Regions from separate parts of the Pseudomonas sp. G(2018) genome, predicted to be linked through region 2. Evidence: riboswitches for the same ligand, from Rfam matches in the RefSeq annotation. Region 2 holds a riboswitch; the other holds the start of a gene.

Region 1 (4,414 bases), on a different contig from region 2:
GCCCGATCAACGAGCGTATCAACTATTACCTGCAAACCGAGATCAACCCGGGGTTGGCCAGCCACGGCGGTCAGGTCAGCCTGATCGATGTGGTCGAAGACGGCATCGCCGTTCTGCAGTTCGGCGGCGGTTGCCAGGGCTGCGGCCAGGCCGACGTAACCTTGAAGGAAGGCATCGAGCGCACCTTGCTCGAGCGCATCCCCGAGCTCAAGGGCGTCCGTGACGTCACTGACCACACGCAGAAAGAAAACGCCTACTACTAAGGCGTTCGCTGCGAACTAAAAAACGGCGCCCCGTGAGCGCCGTTTTTTTTATGGGTGAAATTCACTGACGCCTTCGCGAACAAGCCCGCTCCCACAGTTGATCGCATTCCAATGTGGGAGCGGGCTTGCTCGCGAAGAGGGCCTATGGACGATACAAATGTGCATGCCCTGCACGGTACAGCGACGACTCACTAAAGTGATCACTCCCCAACACCCGACCCACCAGTATCAACGCCGTGCGCCGAAACCCTTTGGCGGCCACTTTCCTGGCAATATCCTCAAGTGTCCCCACCACCCAATCCTGATCCGGCCAGGTCGCCCGGTGAATCACCGCGATCGGGCAATCCGCGCCGTAGTGCGGAAGTAGTTCGGCCAGGATTTTCTCCAGATGATTCACCCCAAGATGGATCGCCATGGTCGCCCCATGCTGCGCCAGGTTGCCCAGTTCCTCTCCCGCCGGCATGGCGGTTTTGTCGGCATAGCGGGTCAGGATCACGCTTTGTGATACGTCCGGCAACGTCAGCTCTGCGCCCAGCAGCGCTGCGCAAGCCGCCGTCGCGGTGACGCCGGGGATGATCTCAAAAGGAATGTCGAGTTCACGCAGGTGGCGAATCTGTTCGCCGATGGCGCCATACAGGCTCGGATCGCCGGAATGTACCCGGGCCACGTCCTGACCATTGGCATGGGCAGCCCTGATCAATTCGATGATCTGTTCCAGATGCAATTCGGCACTGTTGACCACCAGTTCCGCTCGGTGACCTTCGAGGACGGCTGTGGGTACCAGCGAGCCCGCATAGATGATGACCGGGCAGCTGCGAATCAGCCGTTGGCCTTTGACGGTGATGAGTTCCGGATCGCCGGGACCTGCGCCAATAAAGTAGACGGTCATCGTCGGTTCCTGTGAAAAAAGGGGGTGGGCAAGGCTTCAAATGAAGATTGCTCATGATCGAAGGCGCGGATTATCGGGGATTTTAAGCAGCGTAGGCCAATGCCAGTGTCGCCTGGGCATATTTTTGTCGCGGGATCAGCAGTTTTGCCGGCGCATTGGCCAGTTGTTCGGCCATGGCCAGGGCGGCACTTTCTGCCACGCCGTAGCAACCGGTGCGCTCGAAGGCGATCTCCGAATGGTGGCTGAGCTGCGTTTGATAAGCCGCCAACTGTTCGCTGCTGAAATACATCAACTGCAAGCCGAGTTGTTCGGCCAGTTCGATCAGGGCCGGTTCGTCGCGCTTCAAGTCGATGCTGGCCAGGGCCTTGATCTGATGAAGTTCGATCTGGTTGGCCTGCAGCGCCTGATCGAGCAGCGCCCGCAGCGTACTGACGGGGCAGCCGCGCTGGCAGCCCAGGCCGACCACCAGGGTCGGCGCAGTGCCGGTATCAATCATGCGTGGTATTGGCCATCGCTTTTGCGGCGGAACAGCCAGGCGCTGATCAGGCCCAGGGCCAGCCAGAACGCGACGTTGGTCAGCTGCGAAGCGATTTTGAACTGAGTCTCCAGTGCTTGCGGGGCGAGCATAGAGTGCACTTGCGGTTGCGGTGCGCCAATCACATGGGGCACGGCAAGGATCGCCACGCCGAGGGCTTTCATCAGCCAGTGGCGGCTGAACGCGATCAGCGCGATGCCGACAGCCGTGGAGGCGGCGGTGAGGATCCACCATAGCTGCCGTTGTGCCAGATCGGCGGCAGCCGTGCCCGGCAATTCAGGCGGCAGGCCGAGGGTCGGCGCCAGCACGAAGGTGGCGTAACCCGCCAGTCCCCAGAGCAGGCCCTGGGACGTTTTGGTCGGCGCGCGCAGGGTGTAGAGACCGGCGAGCATCAGGGCGAAACCGACCGCCACCACCAGATTGCCACCTGTGGTCGACAGCACGCGCTGCCAGCCATCTTCCGGCTCCCAGGCTTCGCCATCATGGGTGTGGGCGGCGACGCCGGCGGCGTGTTCATGCACTTCAACGGCTGCGGGTTCGGATTTTTCGTAGGTCTCGGCCTGCAAAATCAGCGGAGAAACCCAAAGGCTTTGCAGCAGCGTCAGCAACAGGGCGGCCAGCAACCCGGTGAAACCTGCGGTTTGCGCAATACGCTTGATCATGTCGGCAGGTCTCAATGGCACGGGAACGCGGCGCTGTGACGGGTATCGTGGGCGGCATTGTGGACCGCTTCGATGTGCGAGAACCCGGCGAAGTACACAAGGCTGGCGCCGAGGATCGACGCGAAAACGGCGGCGGTCAGGCGTTGGGTCAGGGTTGTGGCGCTGCTGGCGGTACTGCTGTGGCCGGTGCTGCTGATGATCGACATGGCGTTTCCCTCTGTTCTGTCAGCGGGGAATCAAAAGCGCATGCAAGACCCTGCGCACAACCGGCGCGCAGGGATTCGAACAGCGCCCGCCCACCGCGGGTTTGTCTTTCAGTGATGTTTTGGTCACTTTGTGTTGCGGGCCGGTCTCCGGGCTCACGAGGGGCGCAGGCTTTCGCCTTGACCTGCAAGCATCACCTTCCCATGCCACATCGGCACAGTGGATCTGACGCTTCGCTCGCTTACCGTTGCGGGGGCAGCACCGGACTGACATGGCCTTGAGTAAAGCACATGATTCACCGGTTTCCCGTTTCACCCTGTGAAGGGCACCCGTAACAAGGCGTGTAGGAGAGCATGGGCGGGGGTGGGGCGTCAATTGGCAGGGGTTCTCATCTTCAAACCGAGGTGAATTCCTCGCAAGCAGGTGACCGCATGCCAATGTGGGAGCGAGCCTGCTCGCGAAGGGGCCTGTGCGGGTGTCACAAGACATTGACCCGCCCCCATACCATGCGTAGCCTTGCGCTTTCGAGGTTCTTCGGCGTTTGCCGAAGCTAAGAAGGGAACGCGGTCGATGCCGCGGCTGCCCCCGCAACTGTGAACGGTGATGTTCGCTGCCACGCCACTGCACGCTCAGATCCTGAGCCCGCGGGAAGGCGCAGTGAATGCCAGTCCAATAACTGGCACACCGTCAGCCAGGAGACCTGCCTCGATACAGATTCTCACTACAACCGGGCGGGGTGATCCGGTGGCGAACGCTTCCGGTGCGCATGCGCGTTGCCGGTTCTCGTCCCGTATGCCCGCCACCTTGCCAAAGGGCATCCGATGAAAACACTGGCCAAACTCCCCGTCACCATCGTTACCGGCTTCCTCGGCTCGGGCAAAACCACTTTGCTGCGGCACATGCTCGACAATGCCCAGGGCCGCCGCATCGCGGTGATCGTCAACGAGTTCGGCGAGCTGGGCATCGACGGCGAGATCCTCAAGCAATGCTCCATCGGTTGCACCGAAGAAGAAGCTGTTGGCCGGGTCTATGAACTGGCCAACGGTTGCCTGTGCTGCACCGTCCAGGAAGAATTCTTCCCGGTCATGCGCGAACTGGTTGCCCGTCGCGGCGATCTCGATCACATCCTCATCGAAACTTCGGGCCTGGCCCTGCCAAAACCGCTGGTCCAGGCTTTCCAGTGGCCGGAAATCCGCAGCGCCTGCACCGTTGACGCGGTGATCACCGTGGTCGACAGCCCGGCCGTCGCTGCCGGCACCTTCGCTGCGTTCCCCGATCAGGTCGACGCCCAGCGCAAACTCGACCCGAACCTGGACCACGAATCGCCACTGCACGAACTGTTCGCCGACCAGTTGTCCAGCGCCGACCTGGTGATCCTCAACAAGGCCGACCTGATCAACCCGGAAGACCTGGCCCGCGTGCGCCTGGAAGTTGCCGAGGAACTGCCGCCGGCGGTGAAAGTCATCGAAGCGAGCAACGGTCGTCTGCCGCTGGACGTGTTGATCGGCCTCGGTGCCGGTTCCGAAGAACACATCGACAGCCGCCACAGCCATCACGACCACCATCATGAAGGCGAAGAAGACGATCACGATCACGATGCTTTCGATTCCATCTCCATCGAGTTGCCACAGGCTGACGAAAGCCTGCTGCTGGATGCGCTGACCCAACTGGTTGTGCAGCACGGCATACTGCGGATCAAAGGCTTCGCCGCGATCCCGAACAAACCGATGCGCCTGCTGATCCAGGGCGTGGGGACCCGTTTCGACAAGCACTTCGACCGTCAGTGGGGCGCTGAAGAAACGCGTATCACCCGGCTGGTGCTGATCGGCCAGGAACTGGACGCCGCCTTGCTCGAAGCGCA
Region 2 (4,414 bases):
GCAGTTCGATCTTGTTTTTATCGATGCTGACAAGGCCAACTATCCCGTCTATCTGGAGCATGCGTTACGTCTGTTGCGCACCGGCGGTCTGGCCGTGTTCGATAACACGCTGTGGAGTGGCCGGGTGCTTGAGGCTGATCCGGAGAGTGAAGACACCCGCGCCATCCAGGCGCTCAATCGTGCCTTGAAGGATGATTCGCGGGTGGATTTATCGTTATTGCCATTGGGGGATGGGCTGACCCTTTGTCGTAAACACTAACCGCCGCTTCCACTGGGTTTTGTGTCTGATGGTAATTGCGTTATTTAGTGCCTGACACTCGCCACACTTTATTCCCCACATCATCCGCCACCAGCAAACCGCCTTGCCGATCGATCACCACACCCACCGGCCGACCCATGGCTTTTTTGTCGTCATTGAGAAAGCCCGTTAGCACATCCACCGGCTGCCCGTTCGGTTTGCCGGCGCTGAAGGGGACGAAAATCACTTTGTAGCCACTGTGCGGCTTGCGGTTCCATGAGCCGTGCTGGCCGATAAAGGCGCCTTCCCTGAATTGCGCCGGCAACTTGTTGCCCTCGGCAAACGACAGACCCAGTGACGCGGTATGCGGACCCACCGCGTAGTCCGGCGCAATCGCCTTGGCCACCAGCTCGGGTTTTTGCGGCTCGACGCGAATGTCGACGTGCTGGCCGTAATAGCTGTAAGGCCAACCATAGAACCCGCCGTCCTTCACGGAGGTGATGTAATCGGGCACCAGGTCGCTGCCGATTTCATCCCGCTCATTGACCGCAGTCCACAAAGCACCGCTGGTGGGTTCCCAGGCCAGTCCGTTCGGATTGCGAATCCCCGAAGCAAAGATTCGGTGGTTGCCGGTGGCGCGATCCACTTCCCAGATCGCCGCGCGTCCTTCTTCCTGATCCATACCGTTTTCGCCGACGTTGCTGTTTGAGCCCACCGTGACGTACAGCTTGCTGCCGTCCTTGCTGGCGATGACGTTTTTGGTCCAATGGTGATTTAGGGTGCCGCCCGGTAAATCCACCACTTTAATCGGCTGCGACTTGATCGCTGTGTCGCCGCTTTCATAGTGAAAGCGCAGGAGGCGATCGGTATCGGCAACGTACAGATCATTGCCGACCAGGGTCATGCCGAAGGGCGAGTTGAGATTTTCCAGGAAGACCGTGCGGGTCTCGGCAATGCCATCGTGATCCGAATCTCGCAACAAGGTGATGCGGTTAGGGCTCGGCACGCCGGCTCCGGCACGGCCCATGATTTTTTTTATGACCCAGCCGCGAATTCCCTGGCCGTCAGCGGGTTTTGGCGGGGCGTTGGTTTCGGCGACCAGCACGTCGCCATTGGGCAGTACGTAAAGCCAGCGCGGGTGATCAAGGCCTTCGGCGAACGCGGCCACTTGCGTGCCGGCGGCAGCGACGGGTTTCGCGCCGTCCGGCCAGCCAATGGCCGGCGCGATGTTCACAGTCGGGATCAGTGTTTTGTTCGGTTCTGGCAGCTTGGGCGACGGGCCGGTGCCGTCGGAGACTTGCAGCCTGGAGGTTTCACCGCAGGCGGCGAGCCCTCCGGCGAGGGCGATGACAAAAGCGAGTTGAGAGGTGCGCATTGCTGATCTTCCCTATGAATGCCTTGATCTAATCATAGAGAAGCCTGGACGCTGGATGGTTCAACCCTCAACCGCGAGCCTCTTTCAGCAGCACGGCGATGCCGGGGTGATAGTGGCCCGCTTCGTTGCGCAACTTGCGATAGGCGTAGGGGAAGTACCAGGCCACGGCGCAGGTGTGCTCCTTTTGCAGGTCGTCGACCATGTCCTGCAGTTCTTCCGGGGTGGCGCCGTGCTGGGCTTTTTGCGGGGCGACGAACAGGCAGCCGAGCTTCAGGTCGCTGGCGTAGCTGATTTGCTTGGCGTTGCTGGTGATGTCGTGCAGGGCCTGGGTCAGGTTCAAGCTGTTGACCCGTGGCCAGCGTTGCGTGGCCTGCAGCCAGGCGCGGGCTTCGGGGGTGGCGATAAACAGGTCGGCGCGGCCATTGCGTTCGCCTTCTTCGGTCTGTTTGCGGGTGGGCGATTGTTGCAGGGTCACTGTTTCCGCCATCCATGCCGCAGCTGAGAGCAGGCCGAGATTGGCTTTTTCGTCGAGCCAGTACGGTGTTTCATTATCACCACGCACAGCGTTGTAGCGGTCAATACACTCGAACCAGCGCTCCAGCACCGGTCGCAGGAATTCCAGCTTCGGATTGCTGATGATCATGCCTTGCATGGGGCTCACCCTTTTTATTGTGTTGTGGGTTTGTGGCTCTTTGATATCACTGCTGAGAGTGTGGCACAAGATTGGCGTCAATTTGTGGATGGGTGGCTGTTATTCACTGATACGCCCCGTCTTCAATTGACGCTCCACCCCCAACCCTCTAACCTTCGCGGCTTGTTTCAGGTGCTCTGTGGCTTGGGCCGACAGAGTGAAACAGGGAAGCCGGTGAGTGGTCACTTCAAAGCACGAAGGTCTGCAATTCCGGCGCTGCCCCCGCAACGGTAAATGAGTGAAAGCTGCGTCTTGAGCCACTGTGTCAAAAGACATGGGAAGGCGCGCAGTCAGGCCAACGCCGCTCATGAGCCCGGAGACCGGCCTGATCCATCCAAGCGGCATCACGGTGGGCGATGCCAGGCTTCTTGCCGTCTATTCTTGTGCCTGCCCGCCGTTATCCAGCCTCAACGGAGAGCTCCCCCATGACTGATACCCCTGATCGTGACGAACGTCATCTGGCGCGCATGCTGCGCAAGAAAGCCGTGATCGACGAACGCATCGCCAATTCCCCGAACGAATGCGGTCTGTTGCTGGTGCTGACCGGCAACGGCAAAGGCAAGAGCAGCTCGGCGTTTGGCATGCTCGCCCGGTCGCTGGGCCACGGCATGCAGTGCGGCGTGGTGCAGTTCATCAAGGGGCGCAACTGCACGGGCGAGGAGTTGTTCTTCCGGCGCTTTCCCGAGCAGGTGCGCTTTCATGTGATGGGCGAGGGCTTTACCTGGGAAACCCAGGACCGTCAGCGTGATATCGCCGCCGCTGAAGCGGCCTGGGCGGTGTCGCAGGAATTGCTGCGCGATCCATCCATCGGCCTGGTGGTGCTGGATGAATTGAACATCGCGCTCAAGCACGGCTACCTCGATCTCGATCAGGTGCTCAGCGATTTGCAGGCACGTCCGCCGATGCAGCACGTGGTGGTCACCGGTCGCGGCGCCAAGCCAGAGATGATGGAACTGGCCGACACCGTCACCGAGATGGGCATGATCAAGCACGCGTTCCAGGCTGGGATCAAAGCGCAAAAAGGCGTCGAGCTGTGAATCAACCCCGTCGTTGCCCCGCGGTACTGATTGCCGCGCCGGCCTCCGGTCAGGGCAAGACCACGGTCACCGCCGCGCTGGCCCGATTGCATCGCAATCAGGGGCGCAAGGTTCGCGTGTTCAAATGTGGCCCCGACTTTCTCGACCCGATGATTCTCGAGCGCGCCAGCGGTGCGCCGGTGTATCAACTGGACATGTGGATGGTCGGCGAGCAGGAAAGTCGCCGCTTGTTGTGGGAAGCCGCAGGCGACGCCGACCTGATCCTGATCGAAGGCGTGATGGGGCTGTTCGACGGCACACCTTCCAGCGCTGATCTGGCACGGCACTTCGGTGTGCCGGTGCTGGGCGTGATCGACGGCACCGCCATGGCCCAGACCTTTGGCGCACTGGCACTGGGGTTGGCGCGCTATCAGCCGGACTTGCCCTTCGCCGGGGTCCTGGCCAATCGTGTCGGCACCTTGCGTCATGCACAATTGCTCGAAGGTAGCTTGACCGAAGGCCTGCGCTGGTACGGCGCGCTGTCCCGGGAAACCGGGATCGAATTGCCGAGCCGACACCTCGGCCTGGTCCAGGCCAGCGAGTTGAACGACCTCGATGTGCGTCTCGATGCGGCGGCCGATGCCTTGGCCAGCAGTTGCGAGGTTGCGCTGCCGCCGGCGGTTGAATTCGCTGCGCCGGATCTGATTGCCGCCGAGCCACTGCTGGCCGGCGTGCGCATTGCCGTGGCCCGGGACGAAGCGTTTGCCTTCACCTACGGCGCCAGCCTTGATTTGCTGCGGGCGATGGGCGCCGAGCTGCGGTTTTTCTCGCCGATCCGTGATGCGGATTTGCCGGAAGCAGACAGCCTGTATCTACCGGGTGGCTATCCGGAACTGCACCATGTGGCCCTGGCACAAAACACTTCGATGCTGAGCGCAATACGTGCGCACCACGCAGCAGGCAAACCGTTGCTGGCCGAATGTGGCGGCATGCTTTATCTGCTCGATTCGCTGACCGATGTCGAAGGCACCTGCGCGCAGATGGTCGGCTTGCTGGGTGGTGATGCGGTGATGCAAAAGCGTCTCGCCGCGCTG

The links. Region 2 has a riboswitch for cobalamin ahead of cobO (cob(I)yrinic acid a,c-diamide adenosyltransferase). Riboswitches for the same ligand answer to the same signal wherever they lie in the genome.
Region 1: linked by a shared signal. The riboswitch ahead of FFS64_RS09095 (CbtB domain-containing protein) and the one ahead of cobO (cob(I)yrinic acid a,c-diamide adenosyltransferase) in region 2 are both predicted to bind cobalamin.

Annotation. Positions count from the first base shown of each region.
Region 1 is NZ_SCOO01000007.1:6,931-11,344, reverse strand. It holds gene nfuA (Fe-S biogenesis protein NfuA) at 1-263, shown strand, start outside; gene cobM (precorrin-4 C(11)-methyltransferase) at 406-1,152, opposite strand; gene FFS64_RS09105 (cobalamin biosynthesis protein) at 1,235-1,648, opposite strand; gene FFS64_RS09100 (CbtA family protein) at 1,645-2,349, opposite strand; gene FFS64_RS09095 (CbtB domain-containing protein) at 2,361-2,555, opposite strand; cobalamin riboswitch at 2,676-2,901, opposite strand; cobalamin riboswitch at 3,064-3,276, shown strand; gene cobW (cobalamin biosynthesis protein CobW) at 3,375-4,414, shown strand, end outside.
Region 2 is NZ_SCOO01000008.1:209,443-213,856, forward strand. It holds gene FFS64_RS11370 (O-methyltransferase) at 1-259, shown strand, start outside; gene FFS64_RS11375 (sorbosone dehydrogenase family protein) at 300-1,613, opposite strand; gene FFS64_RS11380 (hypothetical protein) at 1,681-2,265, opposite strand; cobalamin riboswitch at 2,418-2,648, shown strand; gene cobO (cob(I)yrinic acid a,c-diamide adenosyltransferase) at 2,730-3,341, shown strand; gene FFS64_RS11390 (cobyrinate a,c-diamide synthase) at 3,338-4,414, shown strand, end outside.